4 regions of the Marinomonas gallaica genome follow, and region 3 is predicted to be linked to each of the others. Evidence: predicted binding sites of a transcription regulator. Region 3 holds the regulator's gene; each other region holds the start of a gene.
The links. Region 3 encodes sigma-54, which starts transcription at its own class of promoters, with help from an activator protein. Its sites were predicted from a motif close to TGGCACNNNNNTTGCTNT; they were not measured.
Positions count from the first base shown of each region.

Region 1 (2,207 bases), 110 kb from region 3:
TTTGGCGATAATTTCTCACCTTTGAGAATTTCATCAATGGCACGAAGACGTGGGCCATCGTTCCACAAAACTGTGTGTTTTTGAGGTAGCTCAGAGAAAAACTCCAAGGCATGACGATACTGTTCTTCGGTCGCGCGGTCCAAGCCGATAATGATTTCGGAAAGATAAGGTACTTGCTTTAGATGCTTAATGATATTCGGCATGGCATCGGTTTCGAGCTCAGAGTATAAGCAAGGTAAAATAAGTGCCATAGGGCGCTTCTTAGCGAACTCACACAGTTCTTTTTCCATGTCTTCAAGAGGACGCTGAGACAAATTGTGCAGTGTTGTAATAATGCCATTCTGGTAAAAATCACCCATTTTTCTCTCCTGTAGCATGTTGTCATGCTGTCTTTTACTCGCTGATTCGTCAGTGAGTTGGTATTAGATAAAACCTTCGTTTACTAGGGCTTTATTGATGGCTTCGCTCCAGCCTTTAGGGCCATAAGAATCTGTAATCCAAACGTCGTAGCGCCCAGGGATTTCAGGTGGAACGTGGACAGGCGAGCGTACGACAACAGGAATGTCTGCTTCGCAGATCATGCCAACATCGTTTTCACCGTCACCTAACGCCATACTTTTTAGGTCTTCATGGAAGGTGTCCTGATAAGCTTGTTTTAGCCAGTTCATAGCAACGGCTTTATCGCACTGCGCGCCCATTAAATGGACAAATCGTCCACCTTTTTGCGCTTTAATGCCTTGAGCCGCTAATTCATGTCTTAGGCGCTCTAAAGCGGCATTAGAGTCGTTCCAGATTAAAGGTTCGGTGAAGTCGCGTTGCAGTGACAGCTCAGCAGTTTGATAGTCTAAGCCCGTATGCTCCATCAGTTGTTCAGTGCTTAGATCGTGATAACTGATAAAATCGTAGCGAGATTTCATACTCTGCGATAACTCGATAAGGTGCTGGCGCTTGGGGCCAAACGATTGAACGTAAAAATCACCACGACGTTCAAGGTCATGAATGTCCACCAACGGACTATTAGACGGTATATAGACAGCCGCACCGTTTTCGATAATAAATGGATCCTTATGGCGCAGCGCCAAGCGAAGTTCAAGGAGTTCCGCATAGGTTTTGCTGGTGTTTAATACGCATGGGATCCCCAGCGTTTTTAAGCTAAAAAGAGCCGCTTCTGCGTCAGTAAAGGCGTAGTCAAAGTGGTCAAGTAAAGTTCCATCTAGATCTGTGAAGACTATTAATGTGGTCGTCATATGTTTGATTGAAGTGGCGTCCGCTTCAACCTCTCCTCCTTTTACGAATAACAGTGAAATGCGCTTCTGACCTGTTTTGGAACACCTACCGTGCCATTAATGGATGACTGACTGGTTAGTGAAAGCAATATGCTTGCCAGAGTGCTGTAAAAAAATTGTGTATCGACCAGTTTAGAGTCTGAGCAACACAGATTTATGACAGTGCTAAGCCATGCATAGCAAGGCTTTCGTAAAGATTGACTAACGGTATGAAAAAAGTGCCTGATGGCATTGTAGTGCTTATCAGGACAGCTGTTAAAAAGCGTTAGGAGAATTGTTTTCGTTTTATCGTTAGAGCGTACCGGATATCTTTTTGATCTATTTTGGTGCGTTGGTGCGCTTCTGCACCATCATTTAAAGTGCGCTGTTTGATTTTTGAGCAGAGGGCTGATGTTTTTGTAGAGCGATCTTTATGGCGTGTAGGAGTAAATAATGCTGGGGTTTAAATCTATGTTTGGTGAGTTCTGTGGGTGACAGAAGAAGTTTTGGATTATTCGACTCTTTTCAAAATATAGACTCTTAAAAATAGGTCGATTGCAGTATTATTTCAGCAGATTATTTTGGAAAATTAAATTTTACCGAATTTTGGTCTGAAAATACTAAGATTACGATATTTGATTTTATGAAATAGTTGAGATGGATTTTTTATTAATCATATTTAAAGGCAGGTAAATATGGACTCTACAACGGGCATTCCTTGTCCCGAACTACAATCACTTGACGATATTCTTCCACAAGAACCATTGCTGATGATGGGGGCGGGTCCAGTGCCGATTCCTGAGCGCGTGGCCAAAGCCAACTCAGTTGTGATCAATCATCTTGGTCCAACAATGGCGAAAGTCATCGATCAAGTGAAGAGCATGGCACGTTACGTCTTTCAAACAGAATCCAAGTGGGTACTTGGTGTCGCGGGACCTGCCT
Region 1 covers NZ_CP187511.1:3,016,655-3,018,861, reverse strand. The annotation lists gene ACPUEK_RS14230 (glycosyl transferase) at 1-359, opposite strand, end outside; gene ACPUEK_RS14225 (HAD-IIB family hydrolase) at 423-1,247, opposite strand; gene ACPUEK_RS14220 (pyridoxal-phosphate-dependent aminotransferase family protein) at 1,961-2,207, shown strand, end outside.
Region 1: the regulator sigma-54 is predicted to act here: its motif matches at 1,369-1,386, upstream of ACPUEK_RS14225 (HAD-IIB family hydrolase).

Region 2 (2,207 bases), 910 kb from region 3:
TCACCACCGCGCAGATAATAGGTCACAAGGTGCTTGTTCGGCCCCGCCCAAACGGTGGCATTTGGTTCAATCATGGTACCTTTGATCGCGGCCGCTGGAACCGTACCGCGCCATGCTACTTGGCCAGTAAAAATAGGCGCTTGAACGCCTAGCATTAGCTCCCGCATTTTGGAATGAATGCCATCAGCGCCGATCACAATGTCCGCATGTTCTGTACTGTTTTCCAGTAGTACCGTGGCATTTTTATGATCTTCACGATAACCCAACACTTTATGGTCCAGTTCTATTTCGACCCCAGCGCTGTAACAGGCTTGCACTAATTCTTTGTGTAAATCAGCTCTGTGAATGTGCCAATAAGGCGCGCCATAACGTTGCTCAATATGCTTGCCAAGTGGTGCTTCTAAGTAATAACGACCAGAATGATAATCTCGAATACAGGCTTTCTGCGGAGTAAAGGCGTGACTTTCGAGGCGGTCTTTTATACCAAACTCACGAAGCACTTTCATTGCATTAGGGCTAAGCTGCAAGCCAGCACCCACTTCACTTAACGCCGATGTTTGCTCAAAGATTCTGACATGAAAGCCCTGCTTGGCTAATCCTAAAGCAACCGTCAAACCACCGATGCCAGCGCCAACGACGATTACGTGCTTGGCTTGGTCAAAATGCGCCACAGTATTTTCCTTACTCATTTATCAATCCATTCCGCATCATAACAAAAACTCTCGCTAGAAACCTGACATAAATACGGAAACCCAACAAGTTTACTCAGTCACTTAATGGGAATATTTAGCCGGTATTCTGGCGTAATAATTGCTAAGTCCATAACAATTGTATTAGTAAATTCGAAGTTTCACTTGCTTAATGCATGCTTTTGGTTCATCAATAACCTATACGCAAATGAGGATGAACTGTGTTGACGCACTCCCGCAGACGTTAACGGGGATAATAAGATATGGATAAATTGACAGATAATTACAACACCAGCGTTTTTTTCGATGAGCTTATTACTTCATCTGGACAAGCCCATCCACCCGCTAAAGAATTGCTAGACTACTTAAACAGCCTACCAACAGACGAGCTTGAAAAGCGGCGAATTATGGCTGAAGCAACGGTTCAAGAGATGGGCATTAGTTTCACAGTGTATACCGAAGAAGGCAACATTGACCGAGCTTGGCCCTTCGATATCGTACCTCGCACCATTGCCGCCAAAGATTGGGAGATTACCGCCCAAGGCCTCAAACAACGACTCACCGCCCTTAACCGCTTCATCGACGATCTCTACCACGACCAAAACTGCATCAAAGACGGCATCATTCCAGAACATATTATTAAAGACTCTAAGAACTTTCGCCCAGAATGTGTTGGCGTGTCACCGAAATACGGTGTTTGGGCACATATTTGTGGTACAGACTTAGTGCGTGATGAGCACGGCGATTTCTATGTATTAGAAGATAATCTTCGAGTGCCTTCTGGCGTGTCTTATATGTTAGAAAACCGTGCAATCACTAAGCGCGTGTTACCAGAACTGTTTGAAAACGATGAAATATTGCCCGTTGGTGCTTACACATCCAACCTATTTGACACGCTTGCCGCCCTATCTCCACGTGATATTGAGCGACCAGAAATTGTCGTCATGACGCCAGGTATTTATAACTCGGCTTACTTTGAACACGCCTTTTTAGCGCAGAAAATGGGTACTGAATTAGTCGAAGGTTCTGACCTGTTCGTCGACGAAGACGATTGCGTCTATATGAAAACCATCTACGGGCCTGAGCGCGTTGATGTCATTTATCGCCGTATTGACGATTTGTTCCTCGACCCTGAAGCGTTTGATCCTGATTCAGTATTGGGCGTTGCAGGTCTGATGCGCGCTTGGAAAGCGGGCAATGTGGCCTTAGCCAATGCCCCTGGGGCAGGCGTTGCCGATGACAAAGTGGTTTACGCGTATGTACCAGAGTTAATTCGTTACTACCTAGACGAAGAGCCGATTCTGAAAAATGTCAAAACCTACTTATGCGATAACTCAGAAGAGCGCGAATATGTGCTAGCGCACCTTGACGAATTAGTCGTAAAACCAGCCAATGAATCTGGCGGCTACGGCATGCTTGTTGGACCACACTCAACCAAAAAAGAGCAGCAGCAGTTTGCGGAACTGATTAAAAACAACCCTCGTAACTACATTGCTCAACCCACCTTGAAACTGTCCA
Region 2 covers NZ_CP187511.1:3,816,689-3,818,895, forward strand. The annotation lists gene ACPUEK_RS18065 (FAD-dependent monooxygenase) at 1-689, opposite strand, end outside; gene ACPUEK_RS18070 (circularly permuted type 2 ATP-grasp protein) at 953-2,207, shown strand, end outside.
Region 2: the regulator sigma-54 is predicted to act here: its motif matches at 800-817, upstream of ACPUEK_RS18070 (circularly permuted type 2 ATP-grasp protein).

Region 3 (2,207 bases):
ATTTTAGCAATTTTAGAAACACGCAAAGAACTTTCAAAGTCACAACGACTTGAGAAAATGGAAAGCCTTCTTGATGAGTTTCACGTTACTCATATTCGCAAGAACCTAGGAATGGCGCTGTCTGGCGGAGAGCGTCGACGCGTTGAGATAGCTCGAGCGCTAGCAATGAACCCGAAGTTTGTATTGCTTGATGAACCCTTTGCTGGTGTAGACCCCATTTCCGTCGGCGATATTAAAGAGATCATCAAACATTTACAAAGCAGCGGCATTGGTGTTTTGATCACTGACCACAACGTTCGTGAGACCTTAGATATCTGCGACAAAGCCTATATTGTGGGTAACGGGCACATCATTGCATCGGGTGATGCCGAGTCTGTTATCAATAACGAGCAAGTCAAAAAAATCTACTTGGGCGACAACTTCAGACTATGAGCCCCCTTATTTTTCGGGCAAAAAGGGAGTACTATGCATAAGTCATTCCAAAAACATCATAATAAAAGAGTTGCGTCATGAAGCAGTCTTTGCAACTTAAAATCGGTCAACAGTTAACCATGACTCCACAGCTGCAGCAGGCAATCAAACTGCTTCAGTTGTCTACGCTCGATTTGCAACAGGAAATTCACGAATTTCTTGAGTCTAACCCCTTGCTTGAACTAGACGAAGACGAAAACTTTCAGTCTGACTTAGAAATCAAACAAGGCGACTCATCCAGTACCAATGAGACCTCTCAAAAAGAAACGACTGAAGCAGCTTCTGAAGAAACGCCCCAAGTAGAATCCGAATGGACAGAAAGCATCCCTAATGAGCTATCCATTGATAGCAACTGGGATGATACTTATCAAAATTCAGCCGCTGCAGCAGACGTTCCTTCCTATGACGGCGAGCAAGATTTTGACAGCCGCAATGCCCTAGCTGAAAACATCCAAGATCATCTAATTTGGCAATTAAATTTAACCCATATGTCTAATCGAGACATCGAAATTGCCTATGCCATTATTGACAGTGTTCAAACCGATGGCTACCTATCAATCACCTTAGATGACATCTTCACGTCACTTAGTAAAGAATTAGAAGATCTCGAATTCGATGAAATTGAAGCTGTTCAGCATCGCTTGCAACGATTTGACCCTGTCGGTGTTTGTTCGCAAGATCTACGCGAGTGCCTATTGGTACAATTAGAAGGTTTTAAAGAGCATCCTTTGTACCGCTCTACCTTTAACATAGTTGACCAGCATTTAGCATTGCTTGGCAATCGTGATTATGCGCAACTGGGCCGCAAAACTAAGCTGAAAGAAGAAGCATTAAAAGATGTCATTACCCTTATTCAGCAGCTAAACCCGCGCCCAGGCTCAGCCATCGACACCAGTGAAACTGACTACGTCATCCCTGATGTCAGCGTGAAAAAACACAATGGCATTTGGCAAGTGGAGCTTAATAACGACGCTCTACCGCCTGTCAAAATCAATGAAACTTATTCTGCAATGGTCAACACCAAAGCATCCAGTGAAGACATCTCCTACATTAAGAACTCGCTTCAAGAAGCCAAATGGTTTCTGAAAAGCCTCCAGAGTCGTAACGAAACACTGCTAAAAGTCGCCAGCTGCATTGTTTCCAAACAAGTCGATTTCTTTGAGGTGGGTGAGGAAGCCATGAAACCTATGGTACTGCACGATGTCGCAGAGGAAGTTGGCATGCACGAATCAACAATTTCACGTGTCACCACACAAAAATACATGCATACTCCGCGTGGTATTTTTGAGCTAAAGTATTTCTTCTCCAGCCATGTAAACACCGCCTCTGGCGGTGAATGCTCATCTACAGCAATTCGTGCAATGATTAAAAAGCTGGTGGCAGAAGAACCTGCAAAAAAACCATTAAGCGATAATAAACTGGCAATCATTCTTGCAGAGCAAGGCATACAAGTTGCTCGACGCACTGTTGCAAAATATCGCGAAGCTATGAACATTCCGCCGTCAAACGAGCGGAAACGACTTATTTAAAGGCCGCAACAATGTCTGTTAAAAACTTAGTCAAGCCTGAGTTAGTATTTGCTAAGCAACAAATTTCTAGCAAAAAACGATTGCTAGAACAATTGGCTGAATCCGTTGGCGATCGCATGCACTGCAACGCCGACGAAGTCTACGACGCACTTTTAGGTCGTGAAAAACTGGGCAGTACGGGCGTTGGCAATGGCATCGCCATTCCAC
Region 3 covers NZ_CP187511.1:2,903,742-2,905,948, forward strand. The annotation lists gene lptB (LPS export ABC transporter ATP-binding protein) at 1-432, shown strand, start outside; gene ACPUEK_RS13785 (RNA polymerase factor sigma-54) at 510-2,000, shown strand; gene ACPUEK_RS13790 (PTS sugar transporter subunit IIA) at 2,012-2,207, shown strand, end outside.

Region 4 (2,207 bases), 1.6 Mb from region 3:
AATGCGCTTTGAGTGCATCACGTTGCTCATAAAGTGCCACAGCAACCCACTTAGAGTGTTCGTAAATATCTTTTAAGTGATTGATGAAGCTGTCTTTATCTAGTTCTAATAGTGATGTTTTATGGTTACTCATTACATCTCCTTGTTGGTGTCTGGGGTGGATTTGTGATTAGCTGACAGTCACTTTTGATCGTAATCACTTGTCAGTGCAAGTGTTAATTTTTTAAATGGATAGTGAGCATAGGACTATTTTGAGGGCTGGAAATGGGCTATTTAACAACACATATTTTGGATAACACGCGCGGCGTTGCTGCATCGGGGGTCATTATCGAGCTGTACAAATTAGCAGAAGATGGTACGCGAAACTTGGTCTCTAAAACGATTTCAAATACTGATGGCCGTTGTGATTCGCCGCTACTTGAAGGTGACGCTTTCCAAGCTGGGTGTTATGAATTGGCATTCTTGGTCGGTGACTACTTTGCTGAAAAAGGGGTGGAATTACCTGAGCCTCGCTTTCTGGATGTGGTGTTATTACGTTTTGGTGTAAGCGATGAAGACAGCCATTATCATGTGCCATTGTTGGTAACACCTTATTCTTACAGTACTTACCGAGGCAGTTAAGGTGCACAGATTTGATTGGTTGCACTGATTCAGTGCACCTGTTTTTGCTTGTTAATTACTAAAATTGACCAAATGGTTAGTAAATTCCATGCCATCAAAGGCGTTCCTAGGAATGCCTGCTTTGGGCACAGTTCTTGCGATGTACTGTATAACGCAGTATTTAGGCAATGAGGTATCGTTATGAAAGCAATCATCATTGGTGCGGGCATCGGTGGTATGTCGGCCGCCGCGGCATTGGATCAACAAGGTATTGAGTGCGAGATCTATGAAGCGGTAAAAGAAATCAAACCGGTTGGTGCGGCGATTTCGGTTTGGTCCAATGGCGTAAAGTGCATGAATCACTTGGGGATGGGCAAAATCATGGACGATCTGGGTGGGCCAATGCATTACATGGCGTATCTTGAAGGCTTTAGTGGTGAAAAAATGACGCAATTTAGCTTATCGCCCTTGGTTGAAGAGGTGGGCGAACGACCCTGTCCGGTCTCTCGTGCAGATCTGCAATCGCGCATGATTGATTGGTGGGGGCGCCATAAAGTCCAGTTTGGTAAACGCCTAGAGAGTGTCAGCCAAAATGATCAGGGTGTGACCGCCACATTTACCGACGGTAGCACGGCACAAGGGGACTTTATGATTGCGGCCGATGGTGCTCACTCTATCGCCCGTGACTATCTAATGGGTCATAAAGTGGAACGGCGCTACGCAGGCTATGTGAATTGGAATGGCTTAGTTGAGATCGATGAAAGCATTGCTCCAGCGGAGCAATGGACAATGTTTGTGGCGGATGGCAAACGTGTCTCTGTCATGCCCATTGCCGACAACCGCTTCTACTTTTTCTTTGATGTGCCGCTTGAAAAAGGCTTACCGCAAGATCGTTCTACCGTAATCAAAGACCTTAAAGGCTATTTTGAAGGGTGGGCTGAACCGGTCCAGCGCTTGATCGATGCGATTAATCCCGATACTACCAACCGTATTGAAATCCATGATGTCGACCCTTTTAGCCCGTTAGTGAAAGGGCGTGTTGCCTTGTTGGGTGATGCAGGTCACAGCACTACTCCTGATATTGGCCAAGGCGGAGGTGCCGCGCTAGAAGATGCTGTGGTACTAGGACGCAGCTTTGCAATCTGCAAGGATATCGAAGGTGCTTTGTGGTGTTACAACGATGCTCGTTTAGAGCGTGTAAAAGATTTGGTGCTTAAGGCACGCAAACGCTGTGAGGTAACCCATGGCTTTAACCCAGATGAAACCAAAGCTTGGTATGAAGAATTACGCAATGAGGATGGCGCTGGTATCTTGAGCGGTTTGTCAAAAACAATTTTGGGTGGCCCGTTAGGCTGAGTAATTGATTAAGACCGCAAAAAATAACCCTTACCATCGGATAAATGTGGAATTGCTCTAGTAAATATCTGTAAATGAAGTATTTTTAAATCATTCATTATTTTATTGGGTCGCTCTATGTGCAAAATTAAGTATCGTCTGTATTCGGCCGTTTTCAACTTCGCCAAATGTCGTCAAGGCGTTACTTCAATTGAGTATGCGGTCATGGCAGTTTTAATTGCTACCTTAGTTTCTGTTATATTTAATACGGA
Region 4 covers NZ_CP187511.1:429,430-431,636, reverse strand. The annotation lists gene uraD (2-oxo-4-hydroxy-4-carboxy-5-ureidoimidazoline decarboxylase) at 1-133, opposite strand, end outside; gene uraH (hydroxyisourate hydrolase) at 265-621, shown strand; gene hpxO (FAD-dependent urate hydroxylase HpxO) at 802-1,956, shown strand.
Region 4: the regulator sigma-54 is predicted to act here: its motif matches at 745-762, upstream of hpxO (FAD-dependent urate hydroxylase HpxO).